Regions from separate parts of the Pseudomonas sp. GL_135 genome, predicted to be linked through region 3. Evidence: predicted binding sites of a transcription regulator. Region 3 holds the regulator's gene; each other region holds the start of a gene.
The links. The regulator FliA, encoded in region 3, starts transcription of late flagellar genes. The targets are predictions, from matches to a motif close to CTAAAGTTTNNNNNNNNNNNGCCGNTAA.
Positions count from the first base shown of each region.

Region 1: the regulator FliA is predicted to act here: its motif matches at 5,297-5,324, upstream of AC3ISG_RS05645 (flagellar protein MotY).
Region 2: the regulator FliA is predicted to act here: its motif matches at 3,970-3,997, upstream of AC3ISG_RS15435 (methyl-accepting chemotaxis protein).

Region 1 covers NZ_CM174408.1:1,242,220-1,251,929, forward strand. Annotated here, with positions in the region: gene AC3ISG_RS05615 (molybdopterin oxidoreductase family protein) at 1-1,307, shown strand, start outside; gene grxD (Grx4 family monothiol glutaredoxin) at 1,415-1,744, shown strand; gene bfr (bacterioferritin) at 1,821-2,297, opposite strand; gene AC3ISG_RS05630 (bacterioferritin-associated ferredoxin) at 2,498-2,716, opposite strand; gene rnt (ribonuclease T) at 3,510-4,187, opposite strand; gene pyrC (dihydroorotase) at 4,184-5,230, opposite strand; gene AC3ISG_RS05645 (flagellar protein MotY) at 5,375-6,361, shown strand; gene AC3ISG_RS05650 (argininosuccinate synthase) at 6,492-7,709, shown strand; gene AC3ISG_RS05655 (hypothetical protein) at 7,880-8,434, opposite strand; gene AC3ISG_RS05660 (response regulator transcription factor) at 9,581-9,710, shown strand, end outside.
Region 2 covers NZ_CM174408.1:3,463,717-3,473,426, reverse strand. Annotated here, with positions in the region: gene AC3ISG_RS15460 (phytoene desaturase) at 1-539, shown strand, start outside; gene crtB (15-cis-phytoene synthase CrtB) at 536-1,525, shown strand; gene AC3ISG_RS15450 (sterol desaturase family protein) at 1,407-1,952, opposite strand; gene AC3ISG_RS15445 (hypothetical protein) at 2,561-3,376, shown strand; gene AC3ISG_RS15440 (hypothetical protein) at 3,480-3,728, shown strand; gene AC3ISG_RS15435 (methyl-accepting chemotaxis protein) at 4,044-5,657, shown strand; gene AC3ISG_RS15430 (glucose/quinate/shikimate family membrane-bound PQQ-dependent dehydrogenase) at 5,758-8,160, opposite strand; gene AC3ISG_RS15425 (hypothetical protein) at 8,557-9,015, shown strand; gene AC3ISG_RS15420 (RidA family protein) at 9,232-9,624, opposite strand.
Region 3 covers NZ_CM174408.1:1,820,853-1,830,562, forward strand. Annotated here, with positions in the region: gene flhA (flagellar biosynthesis protein FlhA) at 449-2,578, shown strand; gene flhF (flagellar biosynthesis GTPase FlhF) at 2,590-3,933, shown strand; gene fleN (flagellar synthesis regulator FleN) at 4,052-4,885, shown strand; gene fliA (RNA polymerase sigma factor FliA) at 4,882-5,625, shown strand; gene AC3ISG_RS08320 (chemotaxis response regulator CheY) at 5,866-6,240, shown strand; gene AC3ISG_RS08325 (protein phosphatase CheZ) at 6,260-7,048, shown strand; gene AC3ISG_RS08330 (chemotaxis protein CheA) at 7,193-9,511, shown strand.

The DNA.
Region 1 (9,710 bases), 580 kb from region 3:
ACGCCGACGCCATGAGTCCTCGATGCGGGGTGCCTGCCGAGCAAATCAGGCAGCTCGCGCGGGACTTTGCCGCTGCCAAAAGCGGTGTGTGTTACGGGCGTATGGGTATTTCCACCCAGGCGTTCGGGACGCTATGCCACTGGCTGGTGCAACTGATCAATCTGGTCACCGGCAATCTGGACCGTGCAGGCGGTGCGCTGTGTACCGAGCCGGCGCTGGACTTGGTGGCGTCGACCTCCGGCGGCAGCTTCAATCGCTGGCAGAGCCGCGTCTCGCAACTGCCGGAGTACGGCGGCGAGCTGCCGGTTTCTGCGCTGGCCGAAGAAATGCTGACCCCGGGGGAGGGGCAGATCAAGGCGCTGATTACGGTCGCGGGCAACCCGGTACTGTCGACGCCTAACGGGCGTCAGCTCGACACTGCGCTCGAGGGGCTGGAATTCATGGTCAGCGTCGACTTGTACATCAACGAGACCACGCGGCACGCGGACCTCATCCTGCCGTCGACGTCCGCGCTGGAAAACGACCACTACGACACTACGTTCAATATGTTCGCCGTGCGCAACGTTACCCGTTTCAACCGCGCGATCCTCGCCAAACCCGAGGGCGCGCTGCACGACTGGGAAATCTTTGTCGGCCTCGCCCAGGCGTTTGCGCTGAAAACCGGCCGCGACCTCAAACCGACGATGCCGCCGGCGCAGATGGTCGATCGCGGTTTGCGCGCCGGGTTGTACGGTGATGCGTCCCCGCTGAAGCTGTCGCTGGAGACGCTGGCGCAGTATCCCCATGGTCTGGACCTCGGGCCGCTCAAGCCCAACCTCGCTGCGCGGCTGAAGACCGTGAACCACAGGGTGCAGGCCGCGCCGCCAGTTATTCTGGCAGACCTGGCCCGTTTTGCCGCGCAGCCTGAGGCGCAGGCCGATGGCCTCATGCTCATCGGCAGGCGTCATGTGCGCAGCAATAATTCATGGATGCACAACTTCCATCGCTTGGTGAAGGGCAAGCCGCGGCATCAGTTGTTGATGCACCCCGACGACTTGCTCAGCCGAGGGTTGATGGACGGTCAGCGGGTCAGGGTCAGCTCGCGGGTCGGCGTAATCGAGGTCGAAGTCATGGGCAGCGTCGACATGATGCGTGGGGTCGTCAGCCTCCCCCATGGCTGGGGCCACGGTCGTCCGGGCGTGAAGATGGACATCGCGACGGCCCAGCCCGGTGAGAGCGCGAATGACCTGACTGACGAGCGGGCGCTGGACGGGATTTCCGGGAACGCGGTGTTGAACGGGGTGCCGGTTACGGTTGCGGCGGCATAACGGTCATTGGGGCGTTCAAGGCCAAGACCGAGCGTTATGCTCGGGAATCGTTTAGAATGCGCCACCGTGTCGACACATACAGTCGTAAAGTTTAGCCGAGGTGCTCCATGGATATTATCGAAACGATTAAAGACCAGATTGCCAGCAACACCGTTCTGCTCTACATGAAAGGCGCTCCGAATGCCCCGCAGTGCGGCTTCTCGGCCAAGGCTTCTCAGGCACTGATGGCGTGTGGCGAAAAGTTCGCGTACGTCGATATCCTGCAGAACCCGGAAATCCGCGCCAACCTGCCGAAGTACGCCAACTGGCCGACTTTCCCGCAGCTGTGGGTCGGTGGTGAGCTGGTCGGCGGTAGCGACATCATCACTGAAATGCAGGCTGACGGTTCCCTGCAGGAACTGGTGAAAGCCGCTGTTGCGAAAAACGCCACTGCCTGATTTTCGGCGGTCGTAAAAAAGCCCCGCTCTCTGCCGAGACGCGGGGCTTTTTATTGGGCGGTGTTAGGGGCTGGAATCAGCCCTCTTCGCCCATCTGCGATTGCAGGTAGTTCTCGATGCCGACCTTGTCGATCAGGCCCAGCTGGGTTTCCAGCCAGTCGATGTGTTCTTCTTCCGATTCCAGAATGTCTTCCAGCATCTCGCGGCTGCCGAAGTCACCCACGGTTTCGCAGTGCGCGATCGCGGCTTTAAGGTCGGCGTGGCCCTTGCGCTCGATGCGCAGGTCACACTCGAGCATTTCCTTGGTGTGTTCGCCGATCAGGATCTTGCCCAGGTCCTGGAGGTTCGGGAGGCCTTCCAGAAACAGGATGCGCTTGATCAGTTTGTCAGCGTGTTTCATCTCGTCGATGGATTCGTGGTACTCGTGTTTGCCCAACTTGTTCAGGCCCCAGTCCTCATACATGCGCGCATGCAGGAAGTATTGATTGATCGCGACCAGCTCGTTACCGAGGATCTTGTTGAGATGCTGGATGACTGTGATGTCGCCTTTCATGATCGGGTCCTGTCGAAGGTATAGGTAATACAGGCGGCAAGTCTGAGCCCCCTCTATAACTCTGTCAAACCTAAGTTATTGAATAATAAGTGAAAATAAATAGGAATAAGAATGTTTGTGTTCCGCATCTTGTTGCTAAGCGATTGAATTAAAGGCATAAAAAAACCGGACACTGTCCGGTTTTGTTTGAAAGCGGTTATTCAGGCAGCTGAAAATTCTGCGGGATAGGCGAGGGCGGCATGGCTGGTTTGCAGCTCGGTGAGGGTTTCACGCACCACTTCCTTCGCCAGGCAGGCACATTTCCCACACTTGCTGGCGACACCCAGAGTCTCGCGGACGTCACGATAGCTGCAGCATCCTTCCATGATTGCTTCACGGATTTGTCCGTCGGTAACACCTTGGCAGAGGCAGACATACATATAAGAAACCGTCGCTGAGTGATTGGCTCAATGCGAGGGATACTAATGTTAATGAGAATGCTTGTCAAAACTACTCAGGCTTTTTTATGTGACTGTCGATGAGTGGTTAGGTGGGTTTCAGGCGTAGGAGGTTTGTGTGTATATCCATTTTCGGCGGTGGTGCTGATTATGGTTCCGCCCTTACGGCGGGTCACTTTTTCCAAGAGCCCGGATTGCCGGCCCAGAAAAAGTAACCAAAAAGGCCCTGCTCCTGGTTGGGTTCCTCCTTCGTCGGAATGCCTTCACTCCGGTCTCGCTCCGTGGGCCCGCGCCGAACGGACATCCATGTCCTGACGGCGCTCTCGCCGCATCCATGCGGCTCGACCCACTCCGCGAGACCTGCGTTCAGCCTGCACCCAAGTCGCGTTCTGCGGTGACTGAGCCTTTTGCGTAAGAAGATCAAGAGCAGATCAGAAGCAGTACAAGAGCTTCCCGGCTGAAGCCGATCCAACGGGTCGTACGCGACGTGCTTTTTAGTGGGACCGGCTTCAGCCGGGAAGGGGCCAGTCGGGACGCTGAACGTCGTTTGATCGTTCCCGCGCTCTGCGTGGGCATGCATCCTGTGACGCTCCGCGTCACCTGTAGCCGTTCCCGCTGAATGCACGCGCTGCTTTTACTGGGACCGGCTTTAGCCGGGAAGGGGCCAGTCCGGGCACTGACGGAGTTTGAGCCGATCACTGCCTTTCGATCTCCGTCCCATAAAAAAACCGGCCACTTAGGCCGGTTCATTCATTCATTGCACAGCAACATCGACTCAGTCGTTGAAGTCGTGCCAGCCGCCCATTTCTTTCCAGCGGTTGACGATGCCGCAGAACAGCTCGGCGGTTTTCTCGGTGTCGTAACGGGCCGAATGGGCCTCGCGACCGTCGAAATCAATGTCCGCCGACTGGCAGGCTTTGGCCAAAACAGTCTGACCGTACGCCAGGCCCGCCAGCGTCGCGGTGTCGAAGCTGGAGAACGGGTGGAACGGATTGCGCTTCATGTCCAGTCGCGCAACCGCTGCGTTGAGAAAGCCGAGGTCGAAGCTGGCATTGTGACCGACCAGAATGGCGCGCTTGCAGCCGTTGGCCTTCAGTGCCTTGCGGATGCCGCGGAAGATGTCCGTCAGCGCCGTTTCTTCACTCACGGCCATGCGCAGCGGGTGATCCAGTTTGATGCCGGTGAACTCCAGCGCCGCCGCTTCAACATTGGCGCCTTCGAAGGGCTCAACACGGAAGAAATACGTGTGGTCCGGAAAGACAAAGCCTTTCTCGTCCATGCCAATGGTCGTGGCTGCGATTTCCAGCAACGCATCGGTGGCGCAGTTGAATCCGCCTGTTTCTACGTCAACGACCACAGGCAGGTAACCGCGAAAACGGGCAGCCATCGGGTGCCGGGACCCTGTACCGCCACCGGAGCCTTCTTGCTCGTCTTCATAATGTTCTTCACTCACGCGTGTTGCTCCAGCAGACGCCAGCGCAGTCTTTCACCGGCGCGCAGCGGGATGACAGAAAGCTCGCCAAACGGCAGGCTGGCGGGGGCCGTCCACTCGTCACGAACCAGGGTAATAGTGTCGGTATTGGTCGGCAGGCCATAGAACGCCGGGCCGTGCAGACTGGCAAAACCTTCCAGCTTGTCCAGCGCATTGCGTGATTCAAATGCCTCGGCGTAAAGCTCGATGGCGGCAAACGCGGTATAGCAGCCGGCGCAACCGCACGCCGCTTCTTTCGCGTGCTGCGCATGGGGCGCGGAGTCCGTGCCGAGGAAGAACTTGCTGTTGCCGCTGGTGGCGGCATCCAGCAGGGCGACCTGGTGGGTATTGCGCTTGAGAATCGGCAGGCAGTAGAAGTGAGGGCGAATGCCGCCCACCAGCATATGGTTGCGGTTGTACAGCAAATGGTGGGCAGTGATGGTTGCGCCCACATTGGCCGACGCTTCATTGACGAACTGCACGGCGTCTGCGGTAGTGATGTGTTCGAACACCACTTTCAGCGTCGGAAAACGCTCGACGACACGACGCATGTGCTCGTCGATAAAAATCTTTTCGCGGTCGAACACGTCGATGTCGCCGCGGGTCACTTCGCCGTGGATGAGCAGCGGCATGCCCACTTCGGCCATCGCCTCAAGCACCGGGAATATCTTGTCGACGCTGGTCACGCCCGAATCGGAATTAGTGGTGGCGCCTGCCGGGTACAACTTGGCGGCGTAGACGAAACCACTGGCCTTCGCGGCGCGAATTTCTTCGGGCTGCGTCAGGTCGGTGAGGTAAAGCACCATCAGCGGCTCGAAACGGCTGCCTTGCGGGCGCGCGGCGAGGATGCGCTGACGATAGGCGTCTGCTTGCTCTGCGTTGCGTACCGGCGGCACGAGGTTCGGCATGATGATCGCGCGGCCAAAAGTGCGCGCTACGTCGGCGACGGTGTGAGGCAAAACAGCGCCATCTCGAAGATGGATGTGCCAGTCGTCGGGGCGCAGGAGGGTCAGGCGTTCGGACATTGGGGATTCCAGGCGGGTCAAACTCGCTGGGAATGCTACCGGAAAAGACTCCTCCAGGCACTCGCTATCAAGTTTTGCGGGAAGTTACCGATAGCCACGTGTAAGTCATAAATCTTGTTACACGTGAATTTAGTGGAGCCTCCCGTGCGCCAGCGATATCTAGCCCTGCTCAGCGCGTTTGCCAGCCTGCCGGCCATGGCGCTCACTTTCCAGACGCGTCTGGAGAATATTGAGTGGAAGGTGGAAGGCGATCAGTTCGAATGCAGACTGACTCAACCTATCGCCGATTTCGGTGCGGGCGAGTTCGTGCGGCGCGCGGGCGAACAGCCGACGTTTCGCTTGAAAGCAAATGGCTACAGTCTGGCATCCGGGTCGGCCATGTTGATTGCCGCGGCGGCGCCGTGGCAGCCGGGGCGCAGCGATCTCAATCTTGGCGCGGTAAAAGTCAGCAGCGGCGAGATTCCTTTCAATACCAATCAGGCCCAGGCCACGCGGTTGATCGCGGGCCTGATGGAAGGGCGCAGTCCGGTGATTCGTCACTCACTGCGTGATGGCGGGGGCGCCATGGAAGTCCGTCTGCTGCCGGTCAAATTCAGCAAGGCCTACGGCGATTTTCAAGTGTGTACGGCGAAGCTGTTGCCGATGAATTTCGAACAGGTGCGGCAATCCGAGATCGGCTTCCCCGGCGGCGGCATCGAGTTGGATGCCTCCGCCAAGCGCAAGCTGGACACCGTGCTGGCTTATATGAAAGCCGATCCGACGGTCAATCACGTCGAACTGGACGGTCACTCCGATAACAGCGGCAACCGGTTGACCAACCGCGATCTGTCGCGGCGCCGTGCGCTGTCGGTCATGGACTACCTTAAAGCCCAGGGCATCCCGGAAGAACAGATCACCTTGCGCTTCCACGGCGAGCAGTACCCGCTGGCGCCTAACACCAACAACGCCAACCGCGCGCGCAACCGCCGAGTGAATATCCACCTGGAGCGTGTGGCGCAGCAGACTCCAGCCGTGCCGCCGGCTGCTGCACCTGCTCCGATACCGGCCCCGGTGCCTGCGCCTGCCGCAACCCCAACCCCTGGCGCTGCGCCTGTTACAGCGGCAAGTGCGGCCCCCGCCAAGGCCTCTTGACCAAGGGCGGTAAAGTCGTCTGACTGACAGAATCTGTCGCTTTGCCGTCAGAAGCTGTCGCGACACTGTAAATTCCCGCGCGTGATCGGTAGACTCGTCGGTTTTCCGTACAACGCGTTGGAGTGATGGCATGGCGGACGTAAACAAGGTAGTTCTCGCGTATTCCGGTGGCCTGGATACTTCGGTAATCCTCAAGTGGCTGCAAGATACGTACAACTGCGAGGTGGTGACCTTCACCGCTGACCTGGGTCAGGGCGAAGAAGTCGAGCCAGCACGCGCCAAGGCGCAAGCCATGGGCGTCAAGGAAATCTACATCGACGACCTGCGCGAAGAATTCGTGCGTGATTTCGTGTTCCCGATGTTCCGCGCCAACACCGTCTACGAAGGCGAGTACCTGCTGGGTACTTCCATCGCGCGTCCCCTGATCGCCAAGCGCCTCATCGAAATCGCCAACGAAACTGGCGCTGACGCCATTTCTCACGGCGCCACCGGCAAAGGCAACGACCAGGTCCGCTTCGAGCTGGGTGCTTATGCGCTCAAGCCTGGTGTGAAAGTCATTGCGCCATGGCGTGAGTGGGACCTGCTGTCCCGCGAGAAGCTGATGGACTACGCCGAGAAGCACGCCATCCCGATCGAGCGTCACGGCAAGAAAAAATCACCGTACTCCATGGACGCCAACCTGCTGCACATCTCTTATGAGGGTGGCGTGCTGGAAGACACCTGGACCGAGCACGAAGAAGACATGTGGCGGTGGACAGTGTCGCCGGAAAACGCGCCGGACAAGCCGCAGTACCTGGAACTGACCTACCGCAACGGCGACATCGTGGCACTGGACGGCGTTGAAATGACTCCGGCCACCGTACTCGCCACCTTGAACCGCATTGGCGGCGAGCACGGCATCGGTCGTCTGGACATCGTCGAAAACCGCTACGTCGGTATGAAATCCCGCGGCTGCTACGAGACCCCGGGCGGCACTATCATGCTGCGTGGTCACCGTGCGATCGAATCGATCACCCTGGACCGCGAAGTCGCTCACCTGAAAGACGAGCTGATGCCCAAGTACGCCAGCCTGATCTACACCGGTTACTGGTGGAGCCCTGAGCGTCTGATGCTGCAGCAAATGATCGATGCGTCGCAGGCCCACGTGAATGGCGTCGTGCGCTTGAAGCTTTATAAGGGCAATGTAATCGTGACCGGTCGCAAGTCCGACGAGTCGCTGTTCGATGCCAACATCGCGACGTTCGAAGAAGACGGCGGCGCGTATAACCAGGCAGACGCTGCTGGCTTCATCAAGCTCAACGCGCTGCGCATGCGTATTGCGGCGAACAAGGGCCGCAAGTTGTTCTGATCGCTGTCGTGACTGGAGTGCAGCCCTTGTTTCGGGGCTGCACTCATTAAGCGTCCACCCGTGTGTCGTTGGTGGTTCACCTGCAAACCTTCCTGATCCCTACTTCGGCCGATTATTTGCCGCGCTTACGGACGGTGAAATACGCCCTCTCGCTTTCCATTACGCCTGAGTCATGTTGGTAAATCGGTCTCGTCGTCGATGATTTTCTCAGCCATTTCCCCCTGGGAAGTTGTTCGAAACTCAAAACGATAGGCTTTGCCGATGTCCCAGATATCGCGTATCCCGACGCCCAATAGTTGAGCGATTTCCGGAACGGTATAGCCCAAAGCCGAGTAATGCATGGCATGTCCGGCAGTAGCATCGTTTATCGTGGCGGGCTCTCTTTGCCGAGACGTACGTGACCGGCGAACAGGTTGGCAATAGCGGATCTTCAGGCCGTTCTCGCTCGCCAGGCGCTTGATGTCCTTCTGGTTCATGCGCAGCGAGTACTGCAACGCGGCAACCCCGGCTCCCTTGGCCACAAGCCCCTTGAGCAGATCGACCTTGGTGCACAGTTCCGCCTCCGGGTCGGCCTCCCGGGTTTGTCTGGATGCCTCGCTCTCCCGTGACTCACCTTCTGCGATGACGTTGATCACGCCGCCCTGGGAAACGTACTGCTCAACCGCCTCCGCCAGTTTGATAGGGTCACTGCTTGCGCCAATGGAGTATTTTATTTTCTTGGTCATGGTAGGTTCCTTTGAACATATCAACTAAACAGCCTTTACTGCCGGGACGTTCATGCTTAACAGCGTTTAAATACTGAATGGCTTATTCATGCCGATGAGTGGCCTGCGCCCGGCCTTCTGCCTAATGAAGCATCAGCCTTTATATGCGCAATAATTTTATATCGTGATAAGTGCCACTAATTAACGGCGGATTGAACCTTTCGCTCATCAAAAAGTAACGACTGGTAATAGATTTGGCAAGTAAAAATCTTAAAAATCTCTGGTTTGCTTTTTAAGCGCTTAACGTAATTTTCTCGGCGGTAATAATAATCCGTTAGTTATGTAGTATTTTTCTGGAATGGCTTGAGGGTGCTGGAAGTTGTGGGCTGAATAGTATTACGTGAGAGGCGGGGCAGCCCCGTTGTTCCAAAGGCGTGGTGTAATGCAATCGCTGTTTGCTAAGTGGTACTGAACCGGCGACGGTTAAGTGGCGTAACTTTGTCCCATTCCTGATCCCGTGAGCACGGAGTGACGGGTTGAAAGTTAATCCTGGTTGTTCGGAAATTTCTGAACGCGTCGTAGGTCCTTTCGAGCTTTTAATATGTAATCAAACTCGTCAAGCACCCGTCTGTCATTTAACGAGGTGTGTACGTTCGCCAAGGCTGTTCATGGCCTGCAATATTTTATGATTTTTGTTTGCTGGCACCCCGGGCAGATGGGCATATGCTGAGGCCATAACGCTCGGGGTAAAGAGTTGTACGCCATGGGCCCGAGGCAAAATGTTAAAGAGGAACCTGTTATCGCGAGCGTCACGGTAAGCCATGGGTTTGCGCCTGTTCAAACCGGGCGGCGGCGCCAGCAGGTCGTCGATAGACCTTAGGACAACTCGACGCATCAACCGCCATTTATATAGCGATAAATGCTCAGCGAATTCAGGCTTCAAAAATTATCACTTGCGGTCTTGGACATTATGCGGTCACGTACCGAGACTGGATTGACCATCGTTAAAAATAGTGCGGATAGGGCAGGTTTTGTAGGATTTTTCTGTTGGTTGAGTGAGAAAGGTCTTTGCCTGCTGATCTGCAGGGAGGAGCGCCATGCAAAGCACTAAACGACTAAGCTATTGTGCGGGCTCTGAAAATTCGAACAGCGAAGAATGGACTGCTCATGAATAAAGTGTTGATCGTGGATGATCACCCTGTCATTAGGCTCGCCGTGCGCATGTTGATGGAACGCCATGGCTACGAAGTCATTGCCGAGACGGACAACGGCGTGGATGCGTTACAACTGGCGCGGG
Region 2 (9,710 bases), 1.6 Mb from region 3:
GTCCGCAGCCTCAGTTGCAGCACCATACGGTGTGCTTCGGGCCCCGCTACAAGGCGCTGATTCAGGAGATTTTCAAGGGCGCGGCGCTGGCCGAAGATTTCTCGTTGTACCTGCACGCGCCCTGCATCACTGACCCGAGCCTCGCGCCGCCGGGCTGTTCCAGCCATTACGTGCTGTCGCCGGTGCCGCACCTGGGCAACGCCGATATCGACTGGGAAGTGGAAGGGCCGCGCTACCGCGATCGTATTTTCGAGTACCTGGAGAAGCACTACATGCCCGGTCTGCGCGAGGACCTGGTCACCAGCCGCATCTTTACGCCGCAGGACTTCAAGGGCGAGCTCAACGCGCACCTCGGTTCGGCGTTTTCCCTTGAGCCGATCCTGCGCCAGAGCGCGTGGTTCCGCCCCCACAACCGCGACGCGAGCCTGAGCAATCTGTATCTGGTCGGCGCTGGCACGCACCCGGGCGCTGGCGTGCCGGGCGTCATCGGTTCGGCCAAAGCCACGGCCGGACTGATGCTGGAGGAGCTGCACTCATGAGCGTCGCCGATCAGGCGCTGCTCGACCACGCCACCCAGAGCATCGAAGTCGGCTCGAAAAGCTTCGCGGCCGCGTCACGCCTGTTCGACCCGGTGACCCGTCGCAGCGCGGTGATGCTCTATGCGTGGTGCCGGCATTGCGACGACGTCATTGACGGTCAGGAAGCCGGGCACTCGGCCTCGGTGGTCAGTCAGCAGGAGGTCACCGAGCGCCTGCAACGGCTGATCGCCCAGACTCACGCCGTGTACGCCGGCACGCCGACCCACAGCCCGGCGTTCGAGGCGTTCAGGGAGGTTGTTCTGCGCCATGGCATCGAGCAGCGTTATGCCCTGCAGCATCTGGACGGTTTTGCGATGGACGTCAGCCAGCGCGAGTATCGGCGCATCGACGATACGCTGGAGTACTGCTACCACGTGGCGGGCGTCGTCGGCTTGATGATGGCGCAGATCATGGGTGTGAGCGATGAAGCGACCCTCGACCGTGCCTGCGATCTGGGTCTGGCGTTTCAGCTGACCAACATCGCGCGGGACATTGTCGAAGACGCGTCGGTGGGCCGCTGCTACCTGCCGGGTGACTGGCTGGATGAGTTGGGGATCCCCAGGGATCGGCTCGCGGATCCGCAGTATCGATCGCAAGTGGCCGTGCTTGCCCAGCGGTTGGTGAACATGGCAGAGCCGTATTACGAAAGTGCCAACGCGGGCCTGACCGCGTTGCCGTGGCGATCGGCGTGGGCGGTGGCGACGGCGGGCTGCGTCTATCGCGAGATCGGCGTGAAGGTCAGGGCGCGCGGCGCTCGGGCGTGGGATGCGCGGGTGTCGACCAGCAAGCTGGACAAGCTGCGACTGGTGTTGGTGGGGGCGTGGAAGGCTAGCGTGACTCGTGGTCGGCAGTGGCCCGCGCGGCCTGCGAGCCTGTGGCAACGTCCGGGTCGGATTTCTGCAACGGACCGTCGTGCAGGCGTCGAAGCTGGGCGCGCAATCGAGTGACGCTCGGCGCATAGAGAAAGCCGAACGACACACAACGCTCTTTGCCCGGCACCGCGTGGTGCATCAGATGCGCCTGGTACAGGCGCTTGAGGTAGCCATTGCGCGGCACGTATTTGAACGGCCAGCGCTTGTGCACCAGGCCGTCGTGGGCAATGAAATACAGGAAGCCGTACGCGGTCATCCCGGCGCCAATCCATTCCAGCGGGTGCGCGCCCTGGGTGCCGAGCGCGATCAGCACGATGGCGAAACCGGCGAACACCACGGCATACAGATCGTTCTTCTCGAACCAGCCGGTTCTCGGTTCATGGTGCGACTTATGCCAGCCCCAGCCCCAGCCGTGCATGATGTACTTGTGCGCAAACACGGCAAAGCCCTCCATGCCGATCACGGTGGCGAAAAATACGAGGGCATTGATCATCGGGTTCATCCGCGAGAGAGTCTCTACGTCAGACCGTAAAAGGGCCGACGGTGTTCGGTGCGTGATTGTCGCATGCCAGTGGCTGGAGGCGGAGGTCGGTTTGTCAGTTGCCGGTGGGGCGTGGCTGTCCGTTGTTTTGTAGCGTGACATCTGACGCCTTCCCGGCTAAAGCCGGTCCCACTATGAGTACGCGGTGTGCCAGTGGGAATGCAGTGCGGTCCTACTATGTGTACGCGGTGTGCCGGTGGGAATGCAGTGCTGTTCGTGGGACCGGCTTTAGCCGGGAAGAGGCCAGTGTGAGTACCATCAATTCTGCAGCGTGACTGCCGACGCTTTCCCGGCTAAAGCCAGTCCTACAATGCGTACGCAGTCAATTAGTGGGACCGGCTTCAGCCGGGAAGAGGCCGGTATGGGCGCTATCAATTCTGCAGCGTGACAGCCGACGCCTTCCCGGCTAAAGCCATTCCTACGGGTCGAACGCGTTGCTTTTAGTGGGACCGGCTTCAGCCGGGAAGAGGCCAGTGTGTGCGCCCTCATTTTGACGGCATGTTGTGGACGCACTGCGCCGAGCAACGGTATCTTCGCGCACTTTGTTCTCTGTCGTTCAAGGATGATCGATGTTGTCTACTCTCCCTGTCTCACGCCTGTTATTGATTCGCCCAATTTCTCCTTGGCTACGCTTGACCGCAATCCTCGGCGTTGCCTGCGCGCTGCTGGCCTGTCAGTCCCGGCAAGTGACGTCTCCTGCCGCTGCCCCGGCCGTCCCGAGCCCGGAAGACATCAAAAAGCAGCAATTTCACACCTTCGTCGCACGTTTCCAGTCCATTCTCGGAAACAGAGGCCTTGAGGCCAACAGCGAAGGCCTGACGGGTGAGGTTCGCCTGCGCATCAAGATCAATCGCAGCAATGAGGTGTTCAGCTGCGAAACCCAGGCGACGGGCCTTGCCACGGCGAATGCACGGCTTGCCGACCTTTCAAAAAAGGTGTGTTGGAGCGCGGTGTTCCCGGTCGTACCCGCAGACCGGTTAGACAAAGACGGCAACGTCGAAGTCGTCGCCCCTTTGATCTACCTGCCCATGAATGATACCCAGCGGTTGTCCATGCAGCCCCTTTATCAGCACTACGCGCAGAGCCGCTATTTTGCCGAGCGGACACTGCTGAAAGCGCCGCCGGATAGCATTGGCGTGGTCACGTTCGAGTATCTGGCGAACAAGCAGGGCAAGGTCGAGGCGTGCGTCGTCAACCTCCAACGCCATCGCGAACGCCCTGAGGCCTTCACCTACGACAACGTCTTGCAAAGCCGGCTGACCGAGCAATGCAAGCACTTGGACCTTACGCAGATGCCGGGTTTCTCCGTGGATGAAACCGGCGTGTCCAGAGGCGCGGTTGCATTCGAATACAGTCCCTGGATGGCCGGGCCAGGCTTGCGCTAACGACCTTTTTGATCCTGGCGTTGGGCACCGTGGGTCATAACCGACTGAACTGTGCGCGCCTCCTGCGGCCTCAGACTTACACCCGTTAAAGGAGGCCAAGGCCATGAACAACGACGAGTTCAATCAATACGACACAGAACGCTTTCACGGTCAGGTCGCCGAGCAGCTGGGCATCAGCGTGGAAGAGCTGAAAACCTGGATGATCAACGACATCGAGCGTGTCACCGAAGGCGGTGAAGAGGTGGGGCACATGGTGGTGTTCCGCGAGTCCACGCCGGATGAGGTGCTCGACAAGCTCAAGAATCCGCAGAGCCGTTTTACCGCGATGACCGGTGTGATCCATACCGAATAAGACCCGGGAGGTCGGTTCGGTTATCTCCGGCCGATCCCATCATCCCCATTCCAGCTATCCCGGCCGTGGTGTTCACTTAATGTTAAGTGGGCACCAGCGGTTGCCTGTCAGCAAGGCCCGTGTCCATCAGCGCCGCGCCGTCCGTACCCCTCGCGACACACCCATTTTGCCTTTCTCGCTCCTTTCGATTTATCGGTGGAGAAATAAGCCGTCATTCCTGTGGGTCAATCAATAATCGGTCTTAAATAACCGTTGGTAAGCGCCGATAAGATTTGCAGGGTGGCAATTTCTCCATCGATGAGCTGAGGCCTGATGATGTCAATAAAACTACGTCTTTTGCTTTTGACTGGCACCAGCGTGCTCGCGGTTCTGTTAATCAGTCTGGTCAGTTATTTGAGCAACGCGCGAACGGAAGCCTCGATGATCGACAGTGAGGTCAGCATGATTGCCCTGAGCAATCATCTGGAAGCCGACATGATGCACGACGCGCTGCGTGCTGACGTGCTGTTGGCGATGCTGGTCGGTCTAGGCAAAAGTGATACCGACCGGGATCAAGTCGTGGCGGGTCTGGCCGAACATGCTGCAGATTTTCGCAAGGTCCTTGCTGATAACCGTGCACTGCCCCTCAACCAAAGCCTCAAGTCAGCGTTGGAGAAAATCAAGCCCGGTTTGGACGCCTATATTGCCGCAGGCGAGCGAATTGTCGATCTGGCACTCAACAGTCCTGAACGGGCACAGCAGGAGCTGGCACAGTTCAGCAGCGCCTTCACCCGGCTGGAAGGTGAAATGTCCAGTTTGAGCGAGCTGATAGAGACTAATTCCAAGGCCAGTGGCGAGGGGACCCGTAACGCCAGCCGCAGTGCCAACATCGCCTTGGGTGTTGTGCTGTTGATCAGTATGCTGCTGCTGACCGCGCAGGGCTTTTGGGTGATGCGAAGCATCATGACGCCCTTGCATAATGCGCGACGGATCGCCGACAGCATTGCCCATGGCAACTTGAGCGAACCTATCGCTCAACCTGGTAACCGCGATGAAGCCAGCCTGCTGATCCTTAGCCTGGCAGCCATGCAGCGGGACTTGCGCGGGATGATTGAGGCGGTGCGCAATAACGCTCAAGGCGTCAGCACGATCAGCCAGCAGTTGGCGGGCAGCTGTCACGAAGTCGCCGGGAGCAGCCTGCAGCAGAGCGCCGCAGCCGGCGCCATGTCTGCGGCCACCAGCGAAATGACGGCGAGCATCGAGGAAATCACGCGGCATGCGGAGCAGGCGCTGGCCATGGCCAATCAGGCCGAAACCCTGGCCAAGAATGGCGGCCGTGTGATTCATCAGGTGGTCAGCGACATGGATGGCATCGCCCGATCGTCTCAGCAGTCGGCGCAAGTGATTCGTCTGCTGGACAAAGAGTCTGAAGGTATCTTCAACATTATTCAGGTGATCAAGGGCATTGCCGACCAGACCAATCTATTGGCGCTGAACGCTGCTATTGAAGCGGCCCGTGCCGGTGAGCAGGGGCGAGGTTTTGCGGTGGTTGCCGATGAAGTGCGCAGCCTTGCGGGACGCACCAGCGCCTCTACCCAGGAAATTGCCAGTATGGTGGCACGTATCCAGCAAAGCACTCGCGACGCCGTGATGAGCATGGAAGCGGGTGTTGCTCAGGTCGATAAGGGTATGGCTGTGACTGCCGAAGTGGAGCAGGCCATAGGCGAAATACTTGAGGCAACGCTGGGCACCACTCAGTTGGTCAATGACATTACCCGGACTATTGGTGAACAAAGTCTGGCCAGCAATGAGATTGCTCATCAAGTGGAGATGATCGCCAGCATGTCGGCTGGTAATAGCCAAGTGATTGGCCAGACGGCCAGTACCACCGATCAACTGGCAGTGCTCGCAGGCCAGCTCTCCCAATCGGTGGACCGTTTCCGGCTTTGAAGCAGGCGTCGGTTTACAAAGCACCGACCACCGCCATGCTTGAATGGCAGGCAACAAAAAGCCCGATCACTCGGGCTTTTTGTTGTCGCTCAGCCGCTGATTATCTCGACGGCAGGGCGTAGGCGATCAACGAGTCGCCCATCTTCGTGCCAAACGAGCCATGCCCGCCGGCCATGATCACAATGTACTGCTTGCCATTGCTCTCGTAGGTCATCGGCGTGGCCTGGCCGCCCGCTGGCAGGCGTGCTTCCCAGAGCAGGTCGCCGTTGGTGACGTTGAAAGCGCGCAGGTAGTTGTCCTGGGTACCCGCAATGAACATCAGGTTGCCGGCTGTGGAAATCGGACCACCCAGCATCGGTACGCCGATTTTCAGCGGCGGCAGTTGAATGCCCTTCAGGCTGTCGCGGATGGTGCCGATGCGTTTGCGCCACACCACATCGTGGGTCTTCATGTCCACGCCAGCCACATAACCCCAGGCCGGCTCTTTGCACGGCAAGCCCAATGGCGAGAGGAAGGCGTTGATTTCGACGCCATAAGGTACGCCGTACTGGGGCTGAATGCCCATTTCGGTACCGGAGCCGGTGGCACCTTCTTTAGGCCACAGCGGGTTGTTCGGGCCGCGTGGGATCAGCTTGGACACGAACGGCAGCGCCATCGGGTTCATCAACGCCACCTGACGGTCGGCGTTCACCGAGATACCACCCCATTCGAAAACACCCAGGTTGCCCGGGAACACCAGCGTGCCTTGCTCGGACGGTGGCGTGTACTGGCCGTTGTAGGACAGCTGCTTGAAGATCACGCGGCAGACCAGTTGGTCGAACATGGTCGCGCCCCACATCTCCTTGTCGGAGAGTGTCTGAATGGACGTCAGATTGAGGTCCGAGCGCGGCTGGGTCGGGCTGACCCGATCGCCTGGCGCGGCTTCACCGGCAGGCACCTGCATTTCATGGACGGGCACGATCGGCTTGCCATCGCGACGGTCCAGCACAAACAGGTTGCCGGCCTTGGTCGGCACGTACACCGCGGGGACGGCGTCGCCGCTGCCGGTCTTCACGTCAGCCAGGGTCGGCTGAGCCGGTACGTCCATGTCCCACAAGTCGTGGTGGGTGGTCTGGAAGCTCCATACCAGCTTGCCGGTGGAACCGTTCATCGCGACGATCGAGCTCGCATAACGCTCCATCACCGGAGTGCGGTTGCCGCCCCAGATGTCCGGTGTCGGGTTGCCGGTTGGCACATAAACCACATCGGTCTTCGCGTCGTAAGCCAGCGGTGCCCAGGCATTAGGCGAGTTGTTGACCAGGGTCTGGCCATCACCCGGAATTGCGTTCGGGTCTTCGGCACCGGTGTCGAAGATCCACTTCAGCGCACCGGTGTTGACGTCGTAGCCACGGATTGCGCCGGACGGCTCATGCACGGACAGGTTATCGGTCACCGAGCCACCGATGATCACGGTGGTACCTGTCACAACAGGCGGAGAGGTGGGTTCGAGGCCGCCCGGATACGGGTAGGGCTGCAGGTGCAGCAGATCGAGCTCACCGTTTTTGGCGAAGTCGGCGCAGGGTGCGCCGGTGTCAGCGTTGATGGCGAACAGGCGACCATCGTTGACCGGCAGGAACACTTTGCGCGGGCAGCTGGTGGCGACCGGCTGCGTGCCTTCCAGGCTTTTCGCAAACTGGGTGGTGTCCGCCTGATCGAAGTAGGCGACGCCACGGCAGGTCAAGTGCTGGAAGGACGGGTCGGATTTGAGCTTGGGATCGAATCTCCACTTCTCTTTGCCGGTGGCCGGGTCCAGCGCCACCAGAATCTGGTGGGTGGTGCAGATGTACATGTTGTCGCCGACCTTGATCGGCGTCAGTTCGTTGGTGGTTTCACCGGAGTCATTGGCGGTTTTCGATTCACCGCTGTTGAAGGTCCAGGCCACCTGAAGGTCTTTAACGTTGCCTTCGTTGATCTGGGTGAGCGGTGAATAGCGCGTGCCCGACTGTGTGCGGCCATAAGCAGGCCAGTCACCGTTGGCGATGCCCTCGACAGGCTGATGCTGGGCAGGTTGCGCCGTCGCCATGCTGCCGTTGATTTCCTGGGGGTCGTTGAAGATGGCGTAAACCATCACCACAATGGCCAGTGCCAATGTCGCGGATAAAAAGGTTTTGCCCGGCTTCAGACGCTCAGGGATATCACGGGTGACCCCCGGGATCAGCAGCCACAGACCCAACACCCCGAGGATGTCGAAACGCGGCACCAACGCCCAGAAGTCCGTGCCTGCTTCCCACAGGCCCCAGACCACAGTGATCAGCATCAGCGCGCCATAAAGCCAGAGCGATGCCGCGGAACGTCGCCACAACAGGACAGCGAACGCCAGCAGCGCGACGCCCAGGAACAGATAATAAAAAGAGCCGCCCAATGAGAGCAGCCAGATACCGCCCGCCAACAGAAACAGGGCAAAGATGCCTGCAATGATGGAAGTGAAACGCCTCAACCCTGAAGCTTTTGATAAGTCATTCATCGATGTTCCCCCTTGGGATGTAGTGCATGGACTGTGCGCGGTATAGGGGGTTCAACCCTCGGACGTGCCGTTTGGATGAAATTTTTCAGCACCACTACCACCCGCTCTTGCCAAGCATAGGTCGAGTTTATGATCTGATCCCGAGGGAAATGCATACACACGGCCAACGATGCGGCGTTCGGCCCATTCTTGCCATGGGCATATGACGGGAAGGGAGGGTGGGAAGCGCCCGTGCGGGCTGCCGCTGTTTTTGAAGGTTGCGAGGGCAATGGCTGCGTACTAGAGTCAAACCCACCCTGTTCGACGTCGCGTCAGGCAATGACATGCAGGCGCTTATGCGCATCGGTCTGCCAGTCAACCACGCGCTGGAAGTGTAGGTTCACTATGCAAAATGGAATGAGCGTAACGCGAGCCACGGCGTTGCTTATCGTGGCGGCTGCTGTCTCATGCGCGTCTGGCTGCGCGAGCAAGCATACGAGCAACGTGTCGCTGGTGGATTACCCGTCGGTGAGCGCCACGCCGCCGCCGGCCAGACATACAGGTCTGTGGGCCGGCCCCCATGCGGGGGGCGTGTTCTTTGTCGAGATTTTCGAAGACGGCAACTTGCGCACATGCCTGAGCGCGCCGCCCTATTACCACGCAATGGAGGGAAAATACACGGACCAGGCGCTGCACCTGGAGGATGGCACCCGAATCGAGTTTCGCCCCGTCGGCGCCCAGCGCATCACAATCTACTCGCCTCCCGGCAAACCGGTGACCACCCTGGAGCGCAAGGATCCGGGCGCCACGGCTGCGCAGTGCCTGACAGGTGCCGCTGACGGGCGGCGGCAAGTCTCCCATTGGGCCGCGCATTAGCTTGCCAGGTGTTGTCCGGTTGCTGACCGACGAGGGTCGACGCTCAGCCGTTATGTCGAACGCTACGGCGACCCGGACACGGACGGGTCCGGCATCACTGTGTACCGGTGGCGTACATGATTCGCTGGATGATCAGACAGAGTATTGCGGGATAAGCGGTGCTACTGGGGACGAATCTGCCCGAATGCCTGGCGCAGGAACCGGGCAATCAGAGCATCAGCGCTGCACCGCCACGCACTTGATTTCCACCAGCAGGCCGGGTTTGGCCAGTTCACTGACGCCGAGGCAGGTCCAGGCGCAGGTGCCTCTAGGGAAGACGCTGTCTTTTACCGCCCTGAACACCGGCATGTGACGGTGCAGATCGATGTGATAAGTCGTCAGGTCGACGACGTCTTCGAAGGTGCATCCCCCAGCGGTCAATACGAGTCGCAGGTTTTCCCATGCCGCGAGGAATTGCTGCTCCGGGTCTTCGATGACGGCCAGCTCATGGGTGCGCCCGACCTGACCGGCACAGTAGAGCGTTTTACCGACCTTGACGGCAGGGGCATAGCCCGCGCGCTCGGCGAGCAAACGCATTTCGTCCGGGACGATGAGTTGACGGTCGGTCATGGAGGGAGGCCTGGAAGTGGGTAGGAGCCGCACGCTATCTCAGGCGCGGGTATCCGTCCAGATCAAGGGCCTGAACGTGCGGTGGA
Region 3 (9,710 bases):
ACCAAGCGTAAGCGCGCTTTTGATCTTCATGCACAAAAGGTCCAGACACCACAAAACGCGACTTGGGTGCAGGCCGAACGCAGACGACGCGGAGTGGGCCGAGCCGCATGGATGCGGCGAGAGCGCCGTCAGGACATGGATGTCCGTTCGGCGCGGGCCCACGGAGCGTCGTCGGAGTGAGGGAATCCCGACGGAGGAGGGACCTAGCCAGGAGCAGGCACCCTTGGTTACTTGGGGTGCTTTTCCAAGTAACTCGCCGAAGGCGAAACCGAGGCCGTTAGGCCGACGCTTGTGATCTTGGCGCGCTAAGCCACGACGCAAATCCCAATTCTAAATACTGGCACTCTGATATTTTCAGTCCACTCCCAAATGTTGGACCCCTTCTTGCAATAACCCCGATACAACGCTTCGGCGTCAAAAGATTGATTTAACGCGCAGGTGCCCATCGGTGGAACGCTCACAACTCATCTCCCACGCCAGAACCGGATTGATCGGCCTGGGCCGTGGACAACTTGGCGTCCCGCTACTGCTCCTCGTCATGCTCGCCATGATGATGCTGCCCATGCCGCCGTTCCTGCTGGACGTCTTCTTCACCTTCAACATCGCCCTGTCCATCGTCGTCCTGCTCGTCTGTATCTACGCCCTGCGACCCCTCGACTTCTCCGTATTCCCGACCATCCTCCTCGTCGCCACCCTGCTGCGACTGGCCCTCAACGTCGCCTCCACCCGCGTCGTCATGCTCCACGGCCAGGACGGCCACGCCGCCGCCGGTAAAGTCATCCAGGCGTTCGGTGAAGTCGTCATCGGCGGCAACTACGTCGTCGGTATCGTCGTCTTCGCCATCCTCATGATCATCAACTTCGTCGTCGTCACCAAAGGTGCCGGGCGCATCTCCGAAGTGAGCGCGCGCTTCACCCTCGACGCCATGCCCGGCAAACAGATGGCCATCGACGCCGACCTCAACGCCGGCCTCATCGACCAGCCTGAAGCCAAGCGTCGTCGCCTCGAAGTCGCCCAGGAAGCCGAGTTCTACGGCTCCATGGACGGTGCCAGCAAATTCGTCCGCGGTGACGCCATCGCCGGCCTGCTGATCCTCTTCATCAACCTCATCGGCGGCATGCTGGTGGGCATCCTGCAACACGGCATGACCTTCGGCGACGCCGGCAAGGTTTACGCGCTGCTGACCATCGGTGACGGTTTGGTGGCGCAGTTGCCTTCTCTGCTGCTGTCTACTGCCGCCGCGATCATGGTGACCCGTGCGTCCGGTTCGGAAGAAATGGGCAAACTGGTCGGGCGCCAGATGTTCGCCTCCCACAAGGCACTCGCTGTCTCTGCCGGGATCATGATCGTCATGGGCCTGGTTCCGGGCATGCCGCACTTCTCCTTCATCAGCCTCGGGCTGGTGGCTGCTGGCGGCGCTTACCTGCTGTGGAAGAAAGAGAACCAGGTCAAGCTCGCCGCGGTGCAAGAGGTCAAGCGTCAACAAGAGCTGCTGCCGTCGCCGACCCGGGCGCAGGAATCCAAGGAACTGGGCTGGGACGACGTCACCCCGATCGACATGATTGGCCTGGAAGTGGGCTACCGCCTGATTCCGCTGGTGGACCGCAATCAGGGTGGTCAGCTGCTGGCGCGGATCAAGGGCGTGCGCAAGAAGCTCTCCCAGGAGCTGGGTTTCCTCATGCCGACCGTGCACATCCGCGACAACCTCGACCTGGCGCCCAGCGCCTATCGCCTGACCCTCATGGGCGTGACCCTGGCCGAAGCCGAGATCTACCCAGACCGCGAACTGGCGATCAACCCCGGTCAGGTATTTGGCAGCCTCAACGGCATCACTGCCAAGGACCCGGCGTTTGGTCTGGAAGCCGTCTGGATTGAAATCAGCCAGCGGGCTCAGGCGCAATCCCTCGGTTACACCGTGGTGGACGCCAGCACGGTGGTGGCAACCCACTTGAACCAGATTCTCTACAAGCACTCTCATGAATTGATTGGCCACGAGGAAGTCCAGCAATTGATGACCCTGCTGGCCAAGGGATCGCCAAAACTGGCGGAAGAACTGGTGCCGGGCGTGCTGTCCCTGTCGGCCCTGCTGAAGGTGCTGCAGGCGCTGCTTGCCGAACAGGTGCCGGTTCGTGACATCCGCTCCATCGCTGAAGCCATCGCCAACAACGCCGCGCGTAGTCAAGATACCGCCGCGCTGGTGGCTGCGGTACGGGTCGGATTGTCCCGCGCAATCGTCCAAAGCATTGTCGGCATTGAGCCGGAGCTGCCTGTGATCACCCTTGAGCCAAGGTTGGAACAGATCTTGCTAAATAGTCTGCAGAAGGCAGGTCAGGGTCAGGAAGAAGGCGTTCTCCTCGAACCGAGCATGGCTGAGAAACTTCAGCGCTCGTTGATCGAAGCGGCGCAGCGTCAGGAGATGCAGGGGCAGCCGGTTATTTTGTTGGTCGCAGGTCCGGTTCGCGCCATGTTGTCCCGCTTTGGACGGTTGGCTGTACCGAATATGCATGTTTTGGCTTATCAGGAAATTCCTGACAATAAGCAAGTCACCATCGTAGCGACTGTCGGGCCCAACGGCTGAGGTAGTGAGTCATGCAAGTTAAGCGTTTTTTCGCCGCCGATATGCGACAAGCCATGAAACTGGTTCGCGATGAGCTGGGCGCTGAAGCTGCCATCATCGGGAACCGGCGGATCGCCGGCGGCGTGGAACTGACCGCCGCTCTGGATTACAAGTTGTCTGCACTGGCGCCGCGTGTGCCGAACGTCGAACTCGAAGAAGAATTGCGCAAGACCCAGTCGCGCATCGTCACCGCTCAAGCTGAGCTGACCCACCGCAGCGAGCTGGACACTGTCGCCAATCGTCAGTTGTTCGCCGGCCTTGCGATGGATGACAGCAAGCAGATCGAACCGACGCTGGAAGAACCGTTTCGCCCGTCGATCCACGCCGCTGTGGCCGCCGAACGCGCCGAGCGCAACGCCGAGCCGGCCGTGGGCGACCGCGCCTACGAAGCGATGCGCTCTGAATTGAACGGCCTGCGCGAACTGCTGGAAGTCCAGCTGGGATCGCTGGCCTGGAACCAGCTGCAAGGCAGCCGTCCGCAGCAGGCCAATCTGTGGCGCCGTCTGCAACGCGTCGGCCTCTCCGGCCCGCTGTCCCGCGATCTGCTGGCGATGGTGCCGGACTCGAATGATCAGGCCCACACCTGGCGCATGCTGTTGGCCCACCTGGCCCGGATGATTGCCACGCCCGATGTGGAGCCACTGGAAGAGGGCGGTGTGATTGCCATGGTCGGTCCTGCCGGCATGGGCAAAACCACCACGCTGGCTAAACTGGCAGCCCGATATGTGTTGAAATACGGCGCGCAAAATATCGCGCTGGTGAGCATGGACAGTTTCCGCATTGGCGCTCAGGAACAGCTGAAAACCCTGGGCCGGATCCTCAATGTACCGGTTACCCACGTCGACCCGGGCCAGTCCCTGGCTCAGGCGCTGGAGCCGCTGTTGCGCAAGCGCGTGGTGTTGATCGACACCGCCGGCCTGCAAGCCAGCGATCCGGCCCTGCGTCTGCAACTGGAAACCCTCGCCGGCCGTGGCATCAAGGCGCGCAACTACCTGGTGCTGGCGACAACCAGCCAGAAGCAGGTGCTGTCGGCGGCTTACCACAGTTATAAACGTTGCGGCCTGGCCGGGTGCATCCTGACCAAGCTCGACGAGACGGCCAACCTGGGCGAAGTGCTCAGCCTGGCCGTGACACACGAACTGCCTGTGGCCTATCTGACCGATGGCCCACGGATACCGGATGATCTGCATTTGCCGCGTCGGCACCAGTTGGTGAGCCGGGCTGTCAGTGTGCAGATGCAGGAGGAGCCAAGCGAGGAAGCGATGGCGGATATGTTTGCGGATCTTTATCACAGCACCGGCAAGCGCGCGGGCTAGGTGAAGAAAATGACAGTGGAATTTTCCTGCATCGATGGTCTGCCAGGCATTGTTCAGACACTGAACGTGCAGCCCGACATGTGGCTTAGGTCTAAGCAAGACAAGGTAAACAATTAACATGGGCAGCATGCATCCCGTACAGGTTATCGCGGTGACCGGTGGCAAAGGTGGCGTAGGCAAGACCAACGTTTCAGTGAATCTTTCACTGGCGCTGGCCGAGCTGGGACGTCGCGTCATGTTGCTGGACGCCGATCTGGGTCTGGCCAACGTCGACGTATTGTTGGGGCTGACCCCCAAACGCACCCTGGCTGATGTCATCGAAGGGCGGTGCGAGCTGCGCGATGTCCTGCTGCAAGGCCCGGGCGGCGTCCGCATCGTGCCGGCGGCGTCGGGCACCCAGAGCATGGTCCACCTGACCCCGGCGCAACATGCCGGGCTGATTCAGGCGTTCAGTGACATCGGCGACAACCTCGATGTGCTGGTCATCGATACCGCCGCCGGCATCGGCGAGTCGGTGGTGAGCTTCGTGCGCGCCGCCCAGGAAGTGCTGCTGGTGGTGTGCGACGAGCCTACGTCGATCACCGACGCCTACGCCCTGATCAAACTGCTCAACCGCGATTACGGCATGAACCGCTTCCGCGTCCTGGCCAACATGGCCCAGAGCCCGCAGGAAGGGCGCAACCTCTTCGCCAAGCTGACCAAAGTCACCGACCGCTTTCTCGACGTGGCCCTGCAATATGTAGGCGCCGTGCCGTACGACGAATGCGTACGCAAGGCCGTGCAGAAACAGCGCGCCGTGTACGAAGCGTTTCCGCGTTCCAAATGTGCGCTGGCGTTCAAGGCGATCGCACAGAAAGTCGACACCTGGCCGCTGCCGGCGAACCCGCGCGGTCACCTGGAATTTTTCGTAGAACGCCTCGTGCATCAAACCAGCGCAGGGCCCGTCTCATGACAGCAAGTGGCTATCGCATGTACAGCAAATCGTCCAAAGACTCCCAGTATGAGCTGATCGAGCGTTATGCCCCGCTGGTCAAACGAATCGCCTACCACTTGCTGGCGCGTCTGCCGGCCAGCGTGCAGGTCGAGGATTTGATCCAGGCGGGCATGATTGGCTTGCTCGAGGTCTCGACCAAATACGACTCCACCAAAGGGGCCAGTTTCGAGACGTACGCGGGTATTCGTATCCGTGGCGCGATGCTCGACGAAGTGCGCAAGGGGGACTGGGCACCGCGCTCGGTCCACCGCAATACGCGCATGGTCAGTGACGCGATTCGTTCAATCGAAGCAAAAACCGGCCGTGACGCTAAAGATCACGAGGTTGCTGCCGAACTTGAAATGAGTCTCGACGATTATTACGGGATTCTGAACGATACCCTGGGCAGCCGCCTGTTCAGTTTCGACGACCTGTTGCAGGACGGCGAACACGAAGGGCTGCACGAGGACGGCGCGAGCCAGTCCCTGGAACCGTCGCGGGATCTGGAAGACGAGCGCTTCCAGGCTGCGCTGGCCGAGGCCATTGCCAACTTGCCGGAACGTGAACGCCTGGTGTTGTCGCTGTATTACGACGAAGAGCTGAACCTCAAGGAAATCGGTGAGGTTCTGGGTGTCAGCGAGTCGCGGGTCAGCCAGCTGCACAGTCAATGCGCGGCGCGGTTGCGCGGTCGCCTTGGCGAGTGGCGCGCACGTTCCTGAATCAGGCGCGGGCCGCGAGGCCTGCGTGTTGCTTGTAAGACCGGCTGTGCAGGACGTGAGCGGGAAGCAAAAGAGACATGGCAGGAGTCGGTCGAACCGGGTCGTGGATGATCCGGTTTCGCTGCGCTCGTCCCGGTCGATTCCACCCCTTTTCATGTTCGGCGCAGCCGGTATTGATTGAATGCGCGTTCAGGTGCTGAACGCGTTAAAGACTGCTTGGAGGTCGAATTGGACAAGAACATGAAAATCCTCATCGTTGATGACTTCTCAACGATGCGGCGGATCATAAAAAACCTGTTGCGTGACCTTGGGTTCACCAACACGGCCGAAGCAGATGACGGACTCACCGCATTGCCGATGCTGCAAAGCGGCGCCTTTGACTTCCTCGTCACTGACTGGAACATGCCGGGCATGTCCGGCATCGACCTGTTGCGTCAGGTGCGTGCCGACGAGCGTCTGCGCAGCCTGCCGGTGCTGATGGTCACTGCCGAAGCCAAGCGCGAGCAGATCATCGAAGCCGCTCAGGCCGGTGTGAACGGCTACGTGGTGAAGCCGTTCACCGCGCAAGTGCTCAAAGAGAAAATCGAAAAGATATTCGAGCGCGTCAATAGCTGATGTCCGCTGCGAGGGCGCTATGGATTCCAAAGATTCGACAATGGGTGACTTTGAGTCAACCCTGAAGAAACACGCACAAGAGCTGGTCGCGAGCCTTGAAAAAGGCAAGTTCGGCGACGCCGTGCAACTGATCCATGAGCTTAACCAGACCCGCGACCGTGGCCTGTATCAGGAAGTCGGCAAATTGACGCGCGAGCTGCACAGCGCGATCGTCAACTTCCAGATCGACCCGAACATGCCGCAGGCCGAGGAGGTCTCCCAGATCACCGACGCCACCGAGCGGCTGTCGTACGTGGTCAGGCTGACCGAAAACGCCGCCAACCGGACGATGGACCTGGTGGAGCTGAGCACGCCGCTGATGCACGGGCTGACTGACGACGCCAAGTCGTTGAGCGCCGATTGGGGACGCTTCATGCGCCGCGAGATCAGCGCCGAAGAGTTTCGTGATCTGGCCCGCCGCGTCGATGTGTTCCTGACCCGCAGCGAGAAGGAGACCACCGAGGTCTCTGCGCACCTGAACGACATTCTGCTGGCCCAGGATTACCAGGACCTTACCGGTCAGGTGATCAAGCGCGTGACCACGCTGGTCACCGAAGTCGAGCGCAATCTGCTCAAGCTGGTGCTCATGGCGAGCCAGGTGGACCGCTTCGCGGGCATCGAGCACGACCAGGAAGTGTTCCGTCAGCAAAAAGAACAAGAAAAACTTCACTCCAAGGGTGAAGGTCCGCAGATTCATGCCGATAAACGTGAAGACGTTGTATCCGGACAGGATGATGTTGACGATCTGCTATCCAGCCTCGGATTCTGATTCGGTCACTCTGTTTCGGACTTCAGGTTTTCTGTGAAAGTGGCTGCTGGACCCGCGCGCCAATGCTTCGACGAAAGCAATGCGCGCAGGCCGTCAGTGCAGCCTCCGGATCGGTTTGACGGTTAATTTTAGGAGCACCCCCCAATGAGCTTCGGCGCCGATGAAGAAATCCTTCAGGATTTTCTGGTAGAGGCCGGCGAGATTCTCGAGCTGTTGTCAGAGCAGTTGGTCGAGCTGGAAAGCCGGCCAGATGATGCGGACCTGCTCAATGCAATTTTTCGCGGTTTTCACACTGTAAAAGGGGGCGCCGGCTTCCTCCAGCTCAACGAGCTGGTTGAATGCTGTCACATCGCCGAGAACGTGTTCGACATCCTGCGCAAGGGTGAACGTCGCGTTGACTCGGAGCTCATGGACGTGGTGCTCGAAGCACTCGACACCGTCAACAGCATGTTCGGTCAGGTGCGCGAGCGTTCCGCCGTCACCCCGGCCACGCCTGAATTGCTGGCCGCGTTGGCCCGCCTGGCGGAGCCGGCCTCGGCCGAAGAAATCGCTGCAGCACCGGTGGTTGAAGAGCCGGTCGCTGAAGCGCCGTCCGAAGACATTACCGATTTTGAGTTCGAACAGCTTCTGGATTCGCTGAATGCTGTCAAGGCCCAGGCGGCAGGGGCGCCTGCGCCGGCTGCACCTGCACCAGCAGCGCCCGTGGCAGCAGCGCCCGTTGCAGCAGCACCTGCGGCACCGGCTGCTGCGCCCACCGGTAATGCGGCCAGCGATGAAATCACCGACGCCGAATTCGAATCGCTCCTCGATCAGCTGCATGGTAAAGGCCAGTTCGCCGTCGATGCGGTGCAACCGCCGGCCGCTGTAGCGCCGTCTGCCGCACCGGCCAGTGATGAAATCACTGACGACGAATTCGAGTCGCTGCTGGATCAGTTGCACGGCAAGGGTTCGTTCTCGCCGGATGCCGTGGGTGCCGCTGCTAATGCTGCCGCTGCACCTGTCGCATCGGTTGCGCCAGCTGCAGCGTCGAAAGCTGCAGCGTCGGACGAAATCACCGACAACGAATTTGAAGACCTGCTGGATCAGTTGCACGGCAAAGGCAAGTTTGAACCTGCCGTCGCTGCCGCAGCACCTGCGGCTGCACCGGCCACTAAGCCAGAACCCGCTGCCAAAGCTGAACCGGCGAAAGCGACGCCTGCTGCCGCCGCTCCGGCGAAAGCGGCTCCTGCCGCTGCGCCTGCCCCGGCTCGCGCTGCCGCTCCCGCGCCTAGCGAAAAACCGCCGTCTGAAGCGGAAACCACCGTGCGCGTCGACACCGCGCGGCTGGACGAAATCATGAACATGGTCGGCGAGCTGGTGCTGGTGCGTAACCGCCTCGTGCGCCTGGGCGCAAACAGCGCTGACGAAGCCATGTCCAAGGCCGTGTCCAACCTGGACGTGGTCACCGCTGACCTGCAGACCGCGGTCATGAAGACCCGTATGCAGCCGATCAAGAAAGTGTTCGGCCGCTTCCCGCGACTGGTCCGCGATCTGGCACGTCAGCTGAAGAAAGAAATCAGCCTTGAACTGGTGGGTGAAGAAACCGACCTGGACAAGAACCTCGTCGAGGCCCTGGCCGACCCGCTGGTCCACTTGGTGCGCAACGCGGTCGATCACGGTATCGAGTCGCCGGAAGAGCGCGAGGCCTCGGGCAAGCCCCGCAACGGTCGTGTGATTCTGGCGGCCGAACAGGAAGGCGATCACATCCTGCTGTCGATTTCCGATGACGGCAAAGGCATGGACCCTGCGGTCCTGCGCGCGATCGCGGTCAAGCGTGGCGTGATGGACAAGGACGCAGCGGATCGCCTCAGCGACACCGATTGCTACAACTTGATCTTCGCGCCGGGCTTCTCGACCAAGACCGAAATTTCCGACGTGTCCGGCCGTGGCGTGGGCATGGACGTGGTGAAAACCAAGATCGCCCAGCTCAACGGCTCGATCAGCATCGATTCCACCAAAGGTCTGGGCTCGAAGATCATCATCAAAGTGCCGCTGACCCTGGCGATCATGCCGACGCTGATGGTCATGCTCGGCAATCAAGCCTTCGCTTTCCCGCTGGTCAACGTCAACGAGATCTTCCACCTGGACCTGTCGACCACCAACGTCGTCGATGGTCAGGAAGTGGTGATCGTCCGCGACAAGGCGCTGCCGCTGTTTTACCTCAAGCGCTGGCTGGTCAGTTCGGCGGCCCACGAGGAGCAACGCGAAGGCCACGTGGTGATCTTGTCGGTCGGCACCCAACGCATCGGCTTTGTGGTCGATCAGTTGGTCGGCCAGGAAGAAGTGGTGATCAAGCCGCTGGGCAAGATGCTGCAAGGCACGCCGGGCATGTCGGGCGCTACCATCACCGGTGACGGCCGCATCGCTCTGATTCTCGATGTGCCAAGCATGCTCAAGCGCTACGCGGCACGCCGGATCGGTTAAGCAGGATCGGCTTCAGCAGGGCGGCTTGCGATGTTCTGTAGGACCGGTTTTAGCCGGGAAGGGGCCGGTGGGGATACTCTGGATTTTTCGGTGTGACACCCGACGCCTTCCCGGCTAAAGCCGGTCCCACTAACGGCATGCGGAGGGCGCCTTGCGAGGTTTTTTAGTGGGACCGGCTTCAGCCGGGAAGAGGGCAGGG